DNA from 3 places in the Buttiauxella sp. BIGb0552 genome. Region 2 is predicted to be linked to each of the others. Evidence: predicted binding sites of a transcription regulator. Region 2 holds the regulator's gene; each other region holds the start of a gene.
What was found. The regulator Fur, encoded in region 2, represses iron uptake genes when iron is present. The targets are predictions, from matches to a motif close to ATAATAATGAGAACNACTATCAA.
Positions count from the first base shown of each region.

Region 1: entS (enterobactin transporter EntS) is a predicted target of Fur. The motif match lies at 2,573-2,595, and genes of this name have one in related genera.
Region 3: exbB (tol-pal system-associated acyl-CoA thioesterase) is a predicted target of Fur. The motif match lies at 2,521-2,543, and genes of this name have one in related genera.

Region 1 is NZ_SODY01000002.1:667,605-673,931, forward strand. Features, by position in the region: gene entC (isochorismate synthase EntC) at 1-14, opposite strand, end outside; gene fepB (Fe2+-enterobactin ABC transporter substrate-binding protein) at 219-1,163, shown strand; gene entS (enterobactin transporter EntS) at 1,272-2,504, opposite strand; gene fepD (Fe(3+)-siderophore ABC transporter permease) at 2,646-3,635, shown strand; gene fepG (iron-enterobactin ABC transporter permease) at 3,671-4,624, shown strand; gene fepC (iron-enterobactin ABC transporter ATP-binding protein) at 4,621-5,421, shown strand; gene EDF88_RS07920 (enterobactin synthase subunit F) at 5,551-6,327, opposite strand, start outside.
Region 2 is NZ_SODY01000002.1:513,795-520,121, forward strand. Features, by position in the region: gene ybfE (LexA regulated protein) at 41-322, shown strand; gene fldA (flavodoxin FldA) at 474-1,004, shown strand; gene fur (ferric iron uptake transcriptional regulator) at 1,349-1,801, shown strand; gene chiQ (ChiQ/YbfN family lipoprotein) at 1,892-2,224, opposite strand; gene chiP (chitoporin) at 2,272-3,669, opposite strand; gene glnS (glutamine--tRNA ligase) at 4,142-5,809, opposite strand; gene nagE (N-acetylglucosamine-specific PTS transporter subunit IIBC) at 6,188-6,327, opposite strand, start outside.
Region 3 is NZ_SODY01000008.1:178,929-185,255, forward strand. Features, by position in the region: gene EDF88_RS21455 (methyl-accepting chemotaxis protein) at 1-950, opposite strand, end outside; gene exbD (TonB system transport protein ExbD) at 1,294-1,719, opposite strand; gene exbB (tol-pal system-associated acyl-CoA thioesterase) at 1,724-2,458, opposite strand; gene metC (cystathionine beta-lyase) at 2,647-3,834, shown strand; gene EDF88_RS21475 (DedA family protein) at 4,015-4,674, shown strand; gene EDF88_RS21480 (AraC family transcriptional regulator) at 4,723-5,613, opposite strand; gene yqhD (alcohol dehydrogenase) at 5,807-6,327, shown strand, end outside.

The sequences.
Region 1 (6,327 bases), 150 kb from region 2:
AGTAACGTATCCATCCATCCTCCGTCAAAAAATGATAAAAGATATTAATAATAATTATCATTTGTATTTCGGAGTCGTAACCTAAAGAGAAACCGCCGCGCTGTCAACAAAGGCAAATTTATTTTAACAATTGTGCCGCTTGCACCCTGATGGCATAACAGTGAAAATGAGAAGCATTACCATAACTTTGCGCATAATTTCCTACAGGATGTCATTGAGTGAAAATCAGATTCTCCGCACTAATCCTTTTCTGCCTGAGCAGCTTTGCCCACGCCGCCGACTGGCCGCGCACCATCACCGACAGCCACGGTACGCACACGTTTGAGCAGGCACCGCAGCGTATTGTTTCAACCAGCGTGACGTTAACCGGCTCGCTGCTGGCCATTGATGCGCCCGTTATTGCAAGCGGTGCAACGACGCCTGGCAACCGAATGGGTGACGCGCAGGGTTTTCTGCGCCAGTGGGGAGATGTGGCTAAAGAGCGTAACGTTCAACGCTTATATATTGGCGAAGCCAGCGCCGAAGCCGTTGCCGCACAAATGCCGGATCTGATTTTGATTAGTGCAACCGGTGGTGATTCTGCCCTCGCCCTTTATGAGCAGCTCTCTGCCATCGCACCAACGCTTGTGATTAATTATGACGACAAGAGCTGGCAGCAATTACTGACTCAGCTTGGTGGCATCACCGGGCATGAGAAGCAAGCCGCTGGGCGAATTGCCAGTTTTGATAAGCATCTGAGCGAAGCAAAAATGCATATGACATTGCCACCGCAGCCGGTGACCGCGCTGGTTTATACCCCTGCCTCACATTCGGCGAACTTGTGGACGTCAGAATCTGCGCAAGGGAAATTGCTTCAGCAGCTTGGCTTCACATTGTCGACGTTACCCGCGACAATTCAGGCCAGTAAGAGCATGGGGAAACGTCATGACATTGTGCAACTTGGTGGGGAAAACCTGGCCGCAGGTTTGAACGGTGAAAGTCTGTTCCTGTTTGCCAGCGATGAAAAAGATGCCACCGCGCTGGAAAACAACCCGCTGCTTTCGCATTTGCCTGCCGTGCAGCACAAGCAAGTTTATGCGCTGGGCACTGAAACTTTCCGTCTGGATTATTACAGTGCCACTCAGATTCTGGAGCGGATGAGTAAGCTGTTTGCCAGTAAGTAATGGATTGCATGTCGGATGTCGCTAACGCTAATCCGACCTACTGCTTTCAGGTGATTGCGTGGTTTTTCCATGTCGGATGTCACAGCGACATCCGACATGGTTCATGTTTTAAGCAGGAACGGTTTGCTGGTAACGTCGCAATTGCACCAGCACAATCGCCAGCACAACCCCGCATATCGTTAGCGCAAAACCACCCGAGCTTGCAGCCGCAACAGGCGTCATAGCAACGGTCATTCCGCCCAAAATCGCAGCACCAATCGCATCACCCGTCACGTTCTGCGCAGTCCACAGGCCGTTGATACGCCCTAACATCCCGTCCGGGGTAAGCGTCTGAATTAGCGTGTATTGCAACAAAGAGCTAATCGCACTGAGATAACCAAACAGCGCAAGGCACGCCAGCCCAAGCCCCCAAACCGGCATCAGGCTGAAAATGCCAATCGAGATAAACGACACAACACCCGTTCCCAGCATGATCATGCCCGGACTCGCGTGATGGGCAATACGCCCGCTGGTCAACGCGCCAATGGCGGCTCCCAGTGGTACGGCGGCATACATCAGGCCGATTTGCGCCGCACTCATTTGCCAGTGCCCGGCGAGCGCCGGATATAACACGCGCACCGCACTCGCCATCGTGAGCAACGCGCCGACTAACGCAATGCCGCCGATAATCGGGTGGCCAACCAGAAAACGTAAACCATTCCACAGTGACAGCAGCGGGTTTTCACGCGCTTGTGGCGGCGGTGCCAGTTTCGGCAAACTCAGCAACGGCAGCAAAGTGATAAAGGTGCCGACGGAAGCCAGCGCGTAGTTCCACACCACGCCGCCCGACGCCAGCAGCAGCCCGCCGATCATCGGTGAAATCACCGAGCCCAGGCGCACTGTGAGCATGGTAATCGCACTTGCCTGCATCAGGTTTTCACGCCCCACCAGCGCAGGTGTTGCGGCTAAAAGCGCAGTCACACCGAGCGCACCAAAGAACCCATCCCACACGCCAAGCAGGTAAATCGCCGCCAGCGATGGTTCAGGTAATGCGGCGTTAATCGTCAGGCCAATAAAGCCGACGCCGCAGGTAGAACGGGCCAGAAGAATCAGGCGGCGGCGCTCGTGGCGGTCTGCCAGCACACCCCCCATCATCAAACCGATAAACATCGCCGAACCGGTTAGCGTCACCGCAAGACCGACCTGCAAAGAAGAACCCGTCAGGGTCTGAATTTGTACCGGCACCGCAACGCCCAACAACCCCAACGAAACAATGGAGATAAAACGGGCGAGGAAGACCGCACGAAAAGCGGGATGAGTCTTGAGTAAACTGAGATTAAGCAGCAAAGAATTGCGGTTCATTACATGGCCTTAAAGCGAATTTTTCTTTCCGGGTGCGAGGCGGCTCATGCTAACATAAACAAATAAGAGTGATAATGATAATAACTATCATTTAATTTTACATGATTTTTGTAGGGCTACGAAGTGAAGGATATACAACGTATGTCACGCTGGTTCATCCTGCTGAGTTTGCTGTTTTTACTCGTTTTAATGGCAATACTCAGTTTGTTATTAGGTGCCAAATCCCTCCCTGCCGAAGTGGTTATCGATGCACTTAGCAGCCAATGCCAAAGTGCAGATTGCACTATCGTGCACGACGCTCGCCTCCCCCGCACGCTCGCCGGTATTCTTGCGGGCGGCGCGCTGGGCCTTGCCGGTGCGTTGATGCAAACCCTGACCCGAAACCCACTGGCTGACCCCGGTCTGCTTGGCGTTAATGCCGGAGCGAGTTTTGCGATTGTGTTGGGTGCGGCGGTCTGGAGCCTGACCTCTCCTCTGGCGCTCCTTGGGCTTGCCTTTTCAGGCGCGCTGTTTGCTGCCCTGGTGGTGGCATTTACCGGTAGTCAGGGTGGCGGCCAACTCAGCCCGGTGCGCTTAACGCTGGCAGGTGTTGCACTCGGTGCGGTGCTCGAAGGTTTAAGCAATGGCATCGCGCTACTTAACCCAGTGGTCTATGACCAGCTACGTTTCTGGCAGGCCGGTTCACTCGATATCCGTACGCTTTCAACGTTGAAAGTCATTGTCTTGCCCGTGCTGGCAGGCGGTGCGATTGCGCTGCTTATCAGTCGTTCTCTAAACAGCCTGAGTATGGGCACCGATACCGCAACTGCACTTGGCAGCAAAGTGGCACGCACTCAGTTGCTCGGTTTAATCGCCATCACTTTATTGTGTGGCAGCGCGACCGCCGCTGTCGGACCAATTGCTTTTATTGGCCTGATGATACCGCATCTGGCACGTTGGCTGGTGGGCGCTGACCACCGATGGTCGCTTCCCGTCACCTTGATTGCCACACCGGTGCTATTGCTGTTCGCCGATATTGTTGGCCGCATGCTGGTTCCTGGCGAATTACGTGTTTCAGTGGTGAGCGCATTTATTGGCGCACCGATGCTCATTTACTTAGTCCGCCGCCAGCGTAAAGGAGCAGGAATTTGAACCGCCTCTCCCCTCGCCTGTTAATCAGCAGCCTGATGCTATTAATGCTCAGTATTATTCTCGGATTGTGGAGTCTGGGGAGTGGCGTTTTGCCACTATCAGTCAACCAGGTGATTGACGCACTACTCGGCTCCGCACCACGCAATATCTCACTGGTCGTTGTTGAATGGCGTTTGCCACGCGTTGTCATGGCGCTGCTGATTGGTGCGGCGCTGGGCGTGAGTGGTGCCATCTTCCAGTCACTGATGCGCAACCCGCTCGGCAGCCCGGACGTGATGGGTTTTAATACCGGGGCGTGGAGTGGTGTTCTGATCGCCATGGTGCTGTTCGGCCAACATCAAACTGCGATTGCTACCTCCGCGATGGTTGGTGGCATTATTACTGCGCTGGTGGTCTGGCTGCTCGCGTGGCGAAACGGCATTGAAACTTTCCGTTTGATAATCATCGGTATTGGCGTGCGAGCCATGCTGGTGGCGTTCAATACCTGGCTATTGCTGCATGCCTCGCTTGAAACCGCTATTTCCGCAGGGCTGTGGAATGCGGGTTCCCTGAACGGTTTAACCTGGGGGAAATTATTCCCGGCAGCACCGTTAATGTTGCTGGCATTAGTGGCTGGGGCATTGTTAGTGCGGCGCATGCGTTTGCTGGAAATGGGCGATGACAGCGCCTGCGCGCTCGGTGTTTCCGTGGAGCGATCTCGCCTGCTGTTGATGCTAACGGGGGTTATCCTCACCGCCGCCGCAACGGCACTCGCCGGGCCGATTTCGTTTATCGCGCTGGTCGCACCACATATCGCCCGCCGTTTGAGCGGCACTTCACGCTGGGGTTTGCTGCAATCTGCATTATGCGGCGCAACGCTGTTGCTCGCAGCAGACCTGTGCGCCCAACATCTGTTTATGCCGTATCAATTACCGGTCGGCGTCGTCACCGTAAGTCTCGGCGGTATTTATCTTATTGCGTTGTTGATTCAGGAGTCCCGTAAGAAATGAGCCAGATTTCCACTCCATCGCGCCTGCATGGCGAAAAATTACGGCTTGGATATGGCAATCATGTGGTGGCCGATGGCCTGACCGTGGCCATTCCTGACGGGAAATTTACCGCGATTATCGGCCCCAACGGCTGCGGGAAATCCACGCTGCTGCGCACACTAAGCCGCCTGATGAAACCGATGCACGGCCAGGTGTGGCTCGACGGCAATGAAATCCACCGTTTTGCCACCAAAGAAGTGGCGCGACGTGTGGGTTTGCTGGCACAAAATTCCACAGCTCCGGGGGATATTAGTGTGGCGGAACTGGTGGCTCGCGGCCGTTACCCGCACCAGCCGATGTTTTCACGCTGGCGCGAAGAAGACAGCCAGGCGGTCGAGCGGGCATTAAAAGCGACAAACATTGAAGATTTGGCCGAGCAGCCGGTGGATACGCTTTCGGGCGGCCAGCGGCAACGAGCCTGGATTGCGATGGTGCTGGCGCAGGAAACCTCCATTTTGCTGCTTGATGAGCCCACCACCTGGCTTGATATCAGCCACCAGATTGATTTGCTGGAATTGCTGCGCGACCTCAACCAAAAACAAGGTTACACGCTTGCCGCCGTGCTGCACGATTTGAACCAGGCCTGCCGTTACGCCACGCATTTAATCGCCTTGCGGGACGGCAAGATTATCGCCGAAGGGGCACCGACCGAGATTGTCACCCCTGAACTTATCGAAGCGATTTACGGCCTGCGCTGCATGATTATTGAAGATCCGGTGGCGCATACGCCGCTGGTGGTGCCGCTCGGACGGGCGTGAAGTATCGGTGGATGTCGCTTACGCTAATCCCCCCTACAAAACCTACTCATCCGTAGGTCGGATTAGCGCAGCGACATCCGACATTCTTCAACAACTTCGGAAGACAAAAAATCGTGCCGCCGCATTTGTTTAATCTAACGCTAACACTCGCTGCAATACCGGCCCAATGTCCTCGAAAGCATAGGGGGAAATGATATCGACATGGGCGCAATCGAGGCGGAATACATCAAGCTCACCCACCCACGGAGCCCAGGTTTGCTGCGGGTCCATTCCTTCTGGCAACGTCCGTTCGGCAACAAACAATGTGGCTTTACCCGCAAACGGCACACTTTGCGCCGTGGTCAGCAGGCGCACCGCATCACCATAGTTCCCTTCGATAGCCTCGAACAAAGCACCTGAGGCTTGCCCCTGCTGTGCGGCGACAAAAACCTCACGTTCGCGGTTGATTTCATCAAGCACCGCCGGGTCGAGTTCGTTGGCACCTTTTTCAGCCCAGTTTTGCGTTTCCGGTGGCCAGGTATCTAACAGTCCTAAGAACGCCACCTTTTCACCCGCCGCTTCAAGACGCGCTGCAATACCTTGCGCGAGCGTACCGCCTAACGAATATCCCATCAGGTAATACGGGCCATGCGGCTGAAGTTCACGCAGGGTTTGCAGATGCGTTTCACAAACCTGCGCCAGGTTTTCAGCTTGCTGCATTGGGCCATTCGGGCGCGGGGACTGAATGCCGGTTATCGACCAGCGTGGGTCGAGATAGCGCTGCAACACGCTAAATTGCCAGGCAAAGCCAGACGCCGGGTGGAAGCAATAAAGCGTTGGTCCGGTGCTTTTACGCAGCGGCAGCACGGCTTCAAACCCTGCCCGATTCGCTTCTTCTTCGTCGCAATCATGCGCCAAAATTTCAGC
Region 2 (6,327 bases):
CCGCTCCGTGCCACCTGAATTCCCTGTCAGTAGTCTAATCATGGCAAAAGAACAAACGGACCGTACTACATTAGATCTGTTCGCGGACGAGCGTCGCCCGGGGCGACCAAAAACCAATCCGCTAACGCGTGATGAGCAATTGCGTATCAACAAACGCAACCAACTCAAGCGCGATAAAGTACGCGGCCTGAAGCGAGTGGAGCTAAAGCTCAATAACGATGCGGTAGATGCTCTCAATCAGCTGGCTGAAGCGCGCAATATCAGTCGTAGTGAATTGATTGAAGAGATACTTCTCGAACAACTGAAGCAACATCTCAGTTAGTTTTAGTGCTATGTCCTGGTATGCGATTTTGCAGTCTGTGCACACCGGGGCGATAGCAGTTTCCGCACCACGAAGTGTTCTGCTATGATTGCCCTATCTGTGGCCAAATAGCAGCCACCATACCATTAAGTATCAAGAGGTTATTTTACTCATGGCAATCGTAGGCATTTTTTTCGGCAGCGACACTGGTAACACCGAAAATATCGCGAAAATGATTCAAAAACAGCTCGGTAAAGATGTTGCTGAGGTGCATGACATTGCTAAGAGCAGCAAAGAAGACCTGGAAGGCTTCGACATTCTGCTTCTCGGCATTCCAACCTGGTACTACGGCGAAGCCCAGTGTGATTGGGACGATTTCTTCCCAACTCTGGAAGAAGTTGATTTCAATGGCAAACTGGTAGCGTTGTTTGGTTGCGGTGACCAGGAAGACTACGCAGAATACTTCTGTGACGCATTAGGCACTATCCGCGACATCATTGAGCCGCGCGGTGCAGCTATCGTCGGTCACTGGCCGACTGCGGGTTACCATTTCGAAGCATCTAAAGGTCTTGCAGACGATGACCACTTTGTTGGCCTGGCGATTGACGAAGACCGTCAACCAGAACTGACTGCTGAACGCGTTCAGAAATGGGTTAAACAAGTTTCTGATGAGCTCAACCTGGCTGATATCATCAACGCCTGATTCTAAACCCAGGCTACTTTAAGATGCAGGCTGGCAATAAACCTGCATATTCAAGGGCGATGGGCATCAATGCGGCGAGACTATTGGGTTTCGCCACATTGATAGTTATTTCCGATTAAAATAATTGCTACAAATTTTTAACTTTTCAGCTTGTCCCTGTACAATGAACTCCTGACAAATAGCTATCAAGGCCATCAAATCGCGACTCAACCGCAATTTTTTAACTTGGTTATGCATAATACTTGCGGTTCCCATTTAGAAGGGGCAGTTCTATAATGAGACGCATTCATCTTAACGCTCACCCTGACTCCGAGCGAATCGTTAAGCAACAGGACAATTTCCGCATGACTGACAATAATACCGCATTAAAGAAGGCCGGCCTGAAAGTCACGCTTCCTCGATTAAAAATCCTTGAAGTGCTGCAGGGGCCGGTGAACCACCACGTCAGTGCGGAAGACTTATATAAACGTCTGATTGATATGGGCGAAGAGATTGGTCTCGCCACCGTTTATCGTGTACTAAACCAGTTTGATGATGCAGGCATTGTGACGCGCCATAACTTCGAAGGCGGCAAATCCGTATTCGAACTGACACAGCAGCATCACCATGACCACCTGATTTGCCTGGACTGCGGCAAAGTAATTGAATTCAGCGATGATTCAATCGAAGCCCGTCAGCGTGAAATCGCATCACGTCATGGTATTCGTCTGACTAACCACAGCCTGTACCTTTATGGTCATTGTGCTGAAGGTGATTGCCGTACCGACGAAAACGCACACGAAATCAGCGAAAAGTAATCTGCACCTCCGGCACCCAGAGTTGGGTGTCAGGCAATAAAAAAACCGGTGAGGAAGCTCATCGGTTTTTTTATTGCCTGAATACAGCGATTACTTATTGTTGGCGCGGATCTCTTGCCAGATTTTATCGCATTTTGCTTTCACGGCCTGGTCATTACCGGTACGTGTTGCCTGAATGCAGTTCTGGTAATCCAGGGTACGAACCGTTTCTTTCTTCGCAAACTCCTGGTGTTCCTTATCCTGAGCCAACACATTCAATACGCTTTGGCAGGCCTGAATTTTATCCGGATTGCCTTCTGCGGTGTTAATACAGGCGCTATACGCTTGTTTTAGTTTTGTGTCTTCCGGAGCCGTTTTAGGTTGTTGCTGCGCACACGCACTTAAACCTAACGCCATCACCACAGTCAGAACGATTTTTTTCATGTTTGATATCCTTAAGAAAACCGGGCGTTTTCACGCCCGGATTCGAATCAGAAGATGGTGAACGGTGCGATGACGATGAATTTCACGTCGCGCTCATCCTGGAAGATGTTGCCGTAACCACCGCCCCAGCTTGGGATGTCTGAATGGTTGTCGTACTGAGTGAAGTGCAGTTTGAACAGCGTGCCTTTCGCACGACCATCCTGAACGGTGTACAACGCATCAAGGCTGTACGCAGATTCTTTCAGGCGATTATCAGCATCGTAGTAACCGTCAGTGGTTGGTTTAGAGCTTGGTTTAGCATCCCATGCGTACACATAAGAAGCACCCACTGCCCAACCTGCCAGGTTCCAATTGCTCAGGTCATACATCGCGCCTGCAAATACTGCTTTTTCACCGTTGGCATTGAAGTCAGAGCGGTTATCCCACCACACATCAAGACGACCGTTTGAAGATGCATAAGTTGGGGTCATACGCTGCAGGAAGTAACCTTGCTGGCCATCGGCCTTAACAATAGTTCCTTCAAGACGCAAATCAACCTGGCCAACTCTGTATCCGAGAGTCAATGCCTGCAACCATGCAGTGCCGTCGTACAGATCGTTAACGCTGCCATCTGAAACTTTGTCACGCGTACCGTAGAACTGGTAGCTGGTTGTTAACGGGCTGCCCGCGATATCAAACTTATAGCTTGCTTTGGTGAAGTACTGATCAACGTAGCCTTCAGCCTGCCCAAATGCCGCTTCGAGAATGAAATCATTTTTGAAGTCATACTTCGCGCCAAGAGAGTGTAAATATTCAACTTTGGTTTTTTTGTCGTTCTGATAGAACTTGTCCATTTCCAGGTGCCATGGAGCTTTGTACTCGTTGGTCCACATGTAGGAGAAGCTCAGCGCACCAGAATCGCCGTAATCAAAGTTTGCACCGGCTTCAGCGCCCTGGTAAGTACCAGGCATGAAGCTCCAGTGTGGTGCGAGCAAGGTTTGCCCGGTTGGCTGAATGTAACCGCCACGTGCCCAAACCGGGCCGTATTTGAATTTAGCTGCGGCTTTATAGAGGCTAATACCGCTCTTATCACCTGAGTAATCTTCGTCGTAAGCTTTGTTTACAGAGGAGAATGCGATTTCGTTCGGGTGACCGCTGTTACCATTTTCTGCCATTTCGATAGCAGTAAAGGCCGCAATATCCAGACCGAACATGTCAGCGGCGAAACCAGACTGGAAGTCCAGGTTGGCGTTCCAGGTGGAATGCGCAAGGTTAGTTTCATATTTATCAGTCGTAACATCTTTACGGTCACGCTCACGCTGCCAGTAATAAACACCACCGGTCAGAGTCGAGTCATCAACAAAGCCTGCTGCGCTTGCCTGAGGGATGACTACAAGTCCTGAAAGAGCCGTGACACCTGCAATTGCAAGCGCCAGTGCACTACGTTTGCCACTAAACGTACGCATATATTATTCCTCTTTGACGTATCAATAATCGCCGGACGTTAAAAGACGCCTTATGGCGAAAAAAAGTAAAAATGCCTAACGGCTAAAGCGGTTATGAATATTTGCCCGCATTACTGCTGCCCTTAAGACTATTTTTCGCGACGCGAATTATCAATGACTTTGTAAGAGTTCATTCCGATATTATGACAGAGAGCACATAATTTATGAGCATTTGTAACAAATAACGACACAAGAGTTTTATCTTGATAATTACTATTTATAAAATACAAAACTCTATATGAGAGCGCTCACATAATTAAAATAAGAATTTTTAATGTTCCGAGGTTGACCATAAAAAGTAGAGAGGAAGAAGTGTAAATAACATTAATTCGCAACGCGAATGTGAAGATATATTTAAGCAAATGATTATAAAGCGAAAAAAAACGCCGCAATTTGCGGCGTTTTTGTCAGATATTGACCTAGTAAAAAGGGACTATTCGCCCATTTTCGCCCAAGTATCACGCAAGCCAACGGTACGGTTAAATACCAGTTTTTCGGCAGTTGCATAACGGCTGTCCAGGCAAAAATAACCTTCGCGCTCGAACTGATACGCTTTGCCTTTTTCGGCATTTTGCAGACTTGGTTCGACGAAGCCTTGTTTGATAACCAGTGATTCCGGGTTAATCGTTGCAAGGAAATCTTCTGCAGCCCCTGGGTTTGCAACACTGAAAAGGCGGTCATAAAGGCGAATCTCAACAGGCAATGCATGTTCTGCACTCACCCAATGAATCACACCTTTAACTTTACGGCCATCAGCTGGGTCTTTGCTTAATGTGTCCGGATCGTAGGAGCAATGCAGCGTGGTGATATTCCCTGCATCATCTTTCTCAACGCGATCGGCTTTAATCACATATGCATTACGCAGGCGTACTTCTTTGCCCAACACCAGACGCTTATATTGCTTGTTGGCTTCTTCACGGAAGTCAGCACGATCGATATAGATCTCACGGCTAAACGGCACCTGACGGCTACCCATCTCTGGTTTGTTAGGATGGTTAGGCATCGTTACCATTTCAACTTCACCCTGAGGGAAGTTTTCGATGATAACTTTAACCGGGTCGAGAACAGCCATAGCGCGTGGTGCGTTCTCATTCAGGTCATCACGAATACAAGATTCCAGAGATGCCATTTCAACGGTGTTGTCTTGCTTAGTCACACCAATGCGCTTACAGAACTCGCGAATAGAAGCGGCGGTATAACCACGACGACGCAGACCAGAGATGGTCGGCATACGTGGGTCATCCCAACCCTCTACAACCTTCTCAGTCACCAGCAGGTTAAGCTTACGCTTAGACATGATGGCGTACTCGAGATTCAGGCGAGAGAACTCGTACTGACGCGGATGCGCAGGAATTGTGATGTTATCCAACACCCAGTCGTACAAACGACGGTTGTCCTGGAATTCCAGCGTACAAAGCGAGTGTGTAATGCCTTCCAGCGCATCGGAAATGCAGTGGGTGAAGTCGTACATTGGGTAGATGCACCACTTATTACCAGTCTGGTGGTGTTCGGCAAATTTAATACGATAAATCACCGGATCACGCATCACGATAAATGGCGAAGCCATATCGATTTTCGCACGCAGGCACGCAGTCCCTTCAGCGAACTCACCGTTACGCATCTTCTCGAACAGCGCGAGGTTCTCTTCAACCGTACGGTCGCGATATGGGCTGTTTTTCCCAGGCGAAGTCAATGAGCCGCGATATTCACGAATCTGCTCCGGAGTCAGTTCGTCAACATACGCCAGACCTTTATTGATCAGCTCAACCGCATAGTTGAACAACTGATCGAAATAATCTGAAGAATAACGCACGTTGCCAGACCAATGAAAACCAAGCCATTCAACGTCGTGCTTAATTGAGTCTACGAATTCGATGTCTTCTTTTACTGGGTTGGTGTCATCGAAACGCAGGTTGCACTGGCCTTGATAATCTTGCGCGATACCAAAGTTCAGGCAGATGGATTTTGCATGACCGATATGCAGATAACCATTTGGCTCTGGCGGAAAACGGGTGCAAATACTGTCGTGCTTACCATTGGCCAAATCTTCATCAATAATCTGGCGAATAAAGTTAGTTGGGCGGGCTTCTGCCTCACTCATCGCGGGTTCCTCTGTGCAAAAACTTTAGTTATCGACACATGATCTTATAAGCAAGCGTCGGAAACAACCTTTAGTTGCATAAATAAGGGTATCGGGGAGGACGGACGGGAGGGCATAAAAAAGCGGCTGGAGAAAAGACTCTCCAGCCGCTAAAGGCACAATCTTACCCTTCATACTTCAAGTTGCATCTTTGTTGGCTACGTTCACTCACCCGACAAATCTGCCAGGAGCAGATTTGAACGCTGTGAGTAGCACCCCGAAGGGGTGAGGCCCACGGATGGGCCGAGTAATCAACTTAGTACACTAAGCTCATCGGGACTCGTTCTCTTGCCGCCGCGATGCAACTCGCATTATTTTGGGCACATAACTCAGGAGCGATTATTTGCCTTTAATTTCGTACAGAGGTGTTTGCCCCGCAACAACAGAACCTTGTGCCTGGAGTACCAGACCACTGTAGTCGTCGATGTTGCTACAAACTACTGGGCTAATCATGGAGCGGGCATTAGCATTCAGGAAAT
Region 3 (6,327 bases), on a different contig from region 2:
TCCATAGTGAGTGTGGCAGCATCAATACTGACTCCACCTTTGCTGGCGAGATTACTTGCCTGAGTGGCAAGCATCCTGGCACTTTGCGCTTTGTCACTCGTCGAGACTGCTGAGGAGCTGAGCTGTTCCATGGCACTGGCAGCAATGGCAAGTGCGGCTGCCTGCTCGTCAGTGCGTTTAGACAGTGCGGTATTACGCTGGATGATACTTTCCGAAGCTGTGAGTACTGATGCCACACCAGCGCTCACCTGGCTTAGCGTGTTCCTCATCGTGGTAAGCGTAGTATTAAAGGTTTGAGCAAACGGCGTGCGGCTTTCTCTTTCACTACGTGTAAGGGTCAGGCAACCCGGCTGGCGATTTATCTGTGATGCTAACTGTGCCACTTCGCTGGCTGAACGTGCGTCATCGGCCATGCGCAATGCCATGTAAATGAGTATCGCCGTTTGTGCCACCACAAAAATGGCATGGAATACCACCATATGAATGCCGGGATGCATAAAGCAGGTGATACCGAATAAGTCATTAGCTTGCAGCCAGGCAAATAAAACATGGTGAAGTGCTGCAACTACGGCCCCCATTAATAATGGTCTATAATCGCGATAAGCTAATAATGCTGATAGTAATACAAAAACCGAAAAGTGATATTCAGTTTCACCGTCACCTAATTGAATGAGCAATGCGGCAAAACCGATTAATGTGAACGCATAATACAAGCGGGTAAATAGCGTACCGGGTAGTAATACTTTGATAACACTGGAACTCAACGCAAGTAAACTGCCCGCTACCAGCGCCACCGGGATCGCATCATAAGCCCACCCCACCGCTAGGGAAATAACAAACATTCCCCACACGACCCAAAACATTAAAACATCAGCATGCAGATAAATGCTTCTCAGAGACACCACGTCGGGCTGTTTATTGCCAGTATGCAAAACAGTCATCGTTGCCATATTATTATCCACGCATTTGTCATTATGTATTTTCATGACGGAATAATCCCACATATACCCAAAATAATTCGAGTTGCAGGTAGGCTGCAAGGGAGCAAATCCCCAGGAGCTTACTTAAGTAAGTGACTGGAGTTTGTGAGTGCAACCAACACCCCTGCGGCTCGAAGTATGACGGGTATAGAAATAGCATAGATAAACATTGTTTTATCGCGAATAAGTTTCACACGTTATCAATAATACGTTCGTGTGATTTTAAAATTTGAATTAAGTCAGACGGGAATGCGGACAAAAGAAAAACGGCCCGTTAGTTGAGCTAACGGGCCGTTGTAAGATCATGCAAAAATTATTTGGCGGCAGTGACTTCTTGTCCCACCAACCCAATCTTCAAATACCCTGCCTGATGCAGCGTATCCATCACGTTCATCATGGTTTCATAATCAACCGTTTTGTCTGCGCGGAAGAAAATCGTGGTGTCTTTCTTGCCTTCAGTCGCAGCCATCAGAGCATTGATCATGTTCTCTTTGGTCACTTCATCATTGCCAATAAACATCGTGCGATCGGCTTTGACAGACAGGTAGACCGGCTTTTCCGGGCGCGGTTGCGGCTGGCTTGAAGATGCAGGAAGGTTAACCTTCACATCCACTGTCGCAAGCGGTGCGGCCACCATGAAAATAATCAGCAATACCAACATGACATCGATAAACGGTGTCACGTTGATTTCATGCATTTCGCCGTTATCGTCGTGGTTTTCGTTAAAACTCATTGCCATGGGATCAACCTACACGCAGTTTCTGAGCCGTACGTACCGGGCGAGCCTGAGAGCTAGCGTCTAAATCCAGGTCACGGCTTTGCAACAACAGAACCTGAGCCGCAACGTCACCCAAAGAAGCTTTATAGCCACCAATAACACGAGCAAATACGTTGTAGATAACCACCGCAGGAATTGCTGCAATCAGGCCGATAGCCGTTGCTAACAATGCTTCTGCAATACCAGGTGCCACTACAGCAAGGTTAGTGGTTTGCGACTGCGCAATACCAATAAAGCTGTTCATGATGCCCCAGACCGTACCAAACAGGCCGACGAACGGAGAGATCGCACCGATGGTCGCAAGGAATCCATTACCACGCCCCATGTGGCGACCCGCTGCCGCAACACGACGCTCAAGGCGGAAACCGGTACGCTCTTTAATGCCTTCGTTATCTTCGCTGCCTGCGGAAAGTTCAAGCTCATTTTGCGCTTCATTGATAAGCATTGCGCTCAAGCTCTTCGCATCAAATGCTTCAGCCATTTCACTGGCTTCGTTCAGAGAGCGGGCATTAGCCAGTTGTTGCTGTTCACGCTTCAAACGACGCTTTTGCGAGGATAGCTCAACACTTTTGCTAAAGAAGATTGCCCATGTGACGACAGAGGCCAGAATCAGGCCGATCATCACAATCTTTACCACGATGTCGGCATGTTGATACATGCCCCAGACAGAGAGGTCTGTCTGCATCAAATTATTCGTCACTCTTACTCTCCACCACGAAATGATACAAAAACTGTGCGCAATAATATCAAAACGACATCGAATTGATAGTAGTTCTCATTAGTATTTAAAGAGTGCCTTAAATTGTCTATGCATTCCTTGCGCTTACGCAGCAAAAGCATGATAAGTTAGATTTAGACATCCAGATGGTTAAACAGGGTAAAGTGAAGATGAGTAAAAAGCACATTGAAACGGCGCTGGTTAATGCCGGGCGCGATAAAAAATTCACCCAGGGTTCGGTTAACAGCGTCATTCAACGCGCTTCCTCGTTGGTTTTTGAAACTGTTGAAGCTAAAAAACAGGCGACGGCTAACCGCGCGAAAGGCGAACTTTTTTATGGTCGCCGTGGCACCCTGACCCACTTCTCTTTACAAGAAGCGATGTGCGAACTCGAAGGCGGCGCGGGTTGTGCGCTTTACCCTTGTGGCGCCGCAGCCGTTGCCAATGCGATTCTGGCGTTCGTCGAGCAGGGCGACAATGTACTAATGACCGGCTCCGCCTATGAGCCAAGCCAGGACTTCTGCACCAAAATTCTCGCCAAACTCGGCGTGAGCACCACCTGGTTTGACCCAATGATTGGCGCAGGCATCGCAGAACTTGTGCAACCCAATACTAAAGTCGTATTTCTGGAATCGCCTGGCTCTATCACAATGGAAGTACATGACGTTCCAGCCATTGTTAAGGCGGTACGCAGCGTTGCCCCAGACGCCATCATCATGATTGATAACACCTGGTCGGCAGGCATTCTCTTTAAGGCGCTGGATTTCGGTATCGATATTTCGATTCAGGCCGGCACCAAATACCTGATTGGCCACTCGGATGCGATGGTTGGCACAGCTGTATCAAATGCACGTTGCTGGGATCAGCTGCGTGAGAACTCTTATCTGATGGGGCAAATGTTGGATGCCGATACCGCTTATATGACTAGCAGAGGTCTACGCACTCTTGGTGTGCGCCTGCGTCAACATCATGAAAGTAGTTTGAAAATTGCCGAATGGCTGGCACAACACCCGCAGGTTGAACGTGTTAATCACCCTGCACTGCCCGGCAGCAAAGGGCATGAATTCTGGAAACGAGACTTTACAGGTAGCAGCGGCTTGTTCTCATTCGTGCTGAAGAATCGTTTAAATAACGAGCAATATCAGCACTACCTGGACAATTTCCACTATTTTAGTATGGCCTATTCCTGGGGCGGCTATGAATCGCTTATCCTTGCCAACCAACCGGAAGAGCTCGCTGAGATTCGCCCGGCAGGCGGCGTAGACTTCACTGGAACGCTAGTGCGCGTACACATTGGCCTAGAAAATGTTGACGATCTCATCGCGGATCTTGAAGCAGGTTTCCAACGGATCGCCTAAAATTGCCAGAAGTGGACGTCCATAAGGACAGTTTTTGCTATTCCATAATGATTTGTTGAGCCTGCGATCAAGATGTCGCAGGCTTTTTAGCGTTACACTAGGTTCCTAAAACTAAGGTGTGCCTAATCTAACTACTGTAGATTCAGGCCTGCTCAATAAAGCGGTTCCACAGGATTTGCCATGGCTGTTATACACAATATCGTTCAAGCGCTTTGGCAACATGACTTTGCTGCACTCGCGGACCCTCATGTTGTTGGAGTGGTTTATTGCGTCATGTTTGCGACGCTGTTTCTCGAAAATGGATTACTGCCCGCCTCGTTTTTGCCAGGCGACAGTCTGCTATTACTCGCAGGAGCGTTAGTGGCAAAAGGGGTAATGAATTTCGTCCCGACAATCGTTATTTTAACCGCGGCGGCAAGCCTCGGTTGCTGGTTGAGCTATGTGCAAGGCCGCTGGCTTGGTAATACCCGGGTGGTGAAAAGCTGGCTGAAACAACTTCCACCGCAATATCACGAGCGAGCGACGGTGATGTTTGACCGGCACGGTTTATTCGCTTTGTTAGCTGGCCGTTTTTTGGCGTTTGTGCGCACACTGCTGCCAACCATGGCGGGCATTTCTGGCCTTAGCAATCGCCGCTTCCAGGTATTTAACTGGCTGAGTGGGTTGTTGTGGGTTGGTAGCGTCACCAGCCTGGGTTATGCCCTGAGCATGATTCCATTTGTGAAACGCCACGAAGATCAGGTGATGACCTGCCTGATGATTCTGCCGATGGTTCTGCTGGTTGTGGGCCTGGTAGGCACGCTATTTGTGGTTATCAAAAAAAGATTTAACCCCGCATAAAAATTACAGAGTGGGTAATGCGAAATTATCCACTCTGTAAGCTTCAGCTTAAATGACTCGCATACGCGCGGCATCTTCCCCCGGGGTCACCCCAAAGTAGCGTTTAAACTCGCGGCTAAACTGCGAAGCACTTTCATATCCCACGTGAATAGCCGCAGCACTAGCTTTCAGCCCATCATGCAAAATCAACATCCGCGCTTTATGCAGGCGGTAGCTTTTAAGGTATTGCAGCGGCGAAGTACTGGTCACCGATTTAAAGTTATGGTGAAACGCAGAGACGCTCATATTCGCTTCAGCTGCAAGTTGGTCCACTGAGAGGTTCTCGGTGTACTGCGTTTCAATACGACGCAACACACGGCTAATCAGGCTGAAATGCGTCTGCCGACTGACCAATGCCAACAATGCTGCACCGCATGACCCCACCAGAATGTGATAGAGGATCTCGCGGATAATTTGTTTACCCAAAATACGCGCGTCGAGCGGATGCTCCAGCACGTCCAGCAAACGTTCAGCCGCGCAAAGGATCTCTTCGGAGAGCTCAGCTGAGTTAATACCGGTTGAACAGGTCTGCGGGTGCGATAAATCATCCTCGCCGATATCCATCAGCAAATCCTGCAACTGCAAAATATCGATATTGATACGCACCCCAGCCAGCGGTACTTCAGGTGTGGCGAAGGTTTCACATTCAAACGGCAGCGGTACTGTCAGCAGCAGGTATTCATTGGCGTCGTAGCGGAAAACACGATCGTTCAGATAACCCGTTTTATGACCCGAAAAGAGAATAATGATCCCCGGTTCATACATTACTGGCGTGCGCGCATAAGGTTTAGTGCCATACAATAAAGTAACGTTTGGCAATGAAGAAAGACCACTATTTTCTTTTTGTATCAAATAATTAATCTTATTTGTTAATTGCTGGCAAATCTCTTTCCGCTTCATTCCCTTCCGCTCCACAAGGCTGTTATGACGTGATAAGTCTGCGACTTATTTTTATTTTTCTCCAGAGGAAAGTAGAAATAGGCAAGACAAAGGCAGGAATAAGCATTGAGAGATAGCCATCTGAAGCCGACAATGGCTACCATCAAATTCGATAAGTATTGTCTCTAACGATCCAAACCACAGGAATCAAATAATGAACAACTTCAACCTACATACCCCAACTCGCATCCTGTTTGGTAAAGGCGCTATTTCCGAATTGCGCGCACAAATTCCTGCTGATGCCCGTGTTCTGATTACCTACGGCGGCGGCAGCGTGAAGAAAAATGGCGTACTGGACCAGGTTTACGCTGAACTTAACGGGCTGGATGTACTGGAGTTCGGCGGCATTGAGCCGAACCCGACTTACGAAACGCTGATGAAAGCGGTCGAAATCGTTCGCCAGCAGAAAGTCACTTTCCTGTTAGCCGTTGGTGGCGGTTCTGTGCTGGATGGCACTAAATTCATCGCCGCAGCAGCCAACTACCCGGCTGATATCGACCCATGGAACATCCTGCTGACACACGGCAACGATGTTACGAGCGCAATCCCGATGGGCTCTGTTCTGACGCTACCTGCGACCGGTTCTGAATCCAACAAAGGTGCCGTAGTTTCTCGCCGTGAAACAGGCGACAAACAAGCGTTTATGTCTGAACACGTGCAGCCTGTATTCGCGGT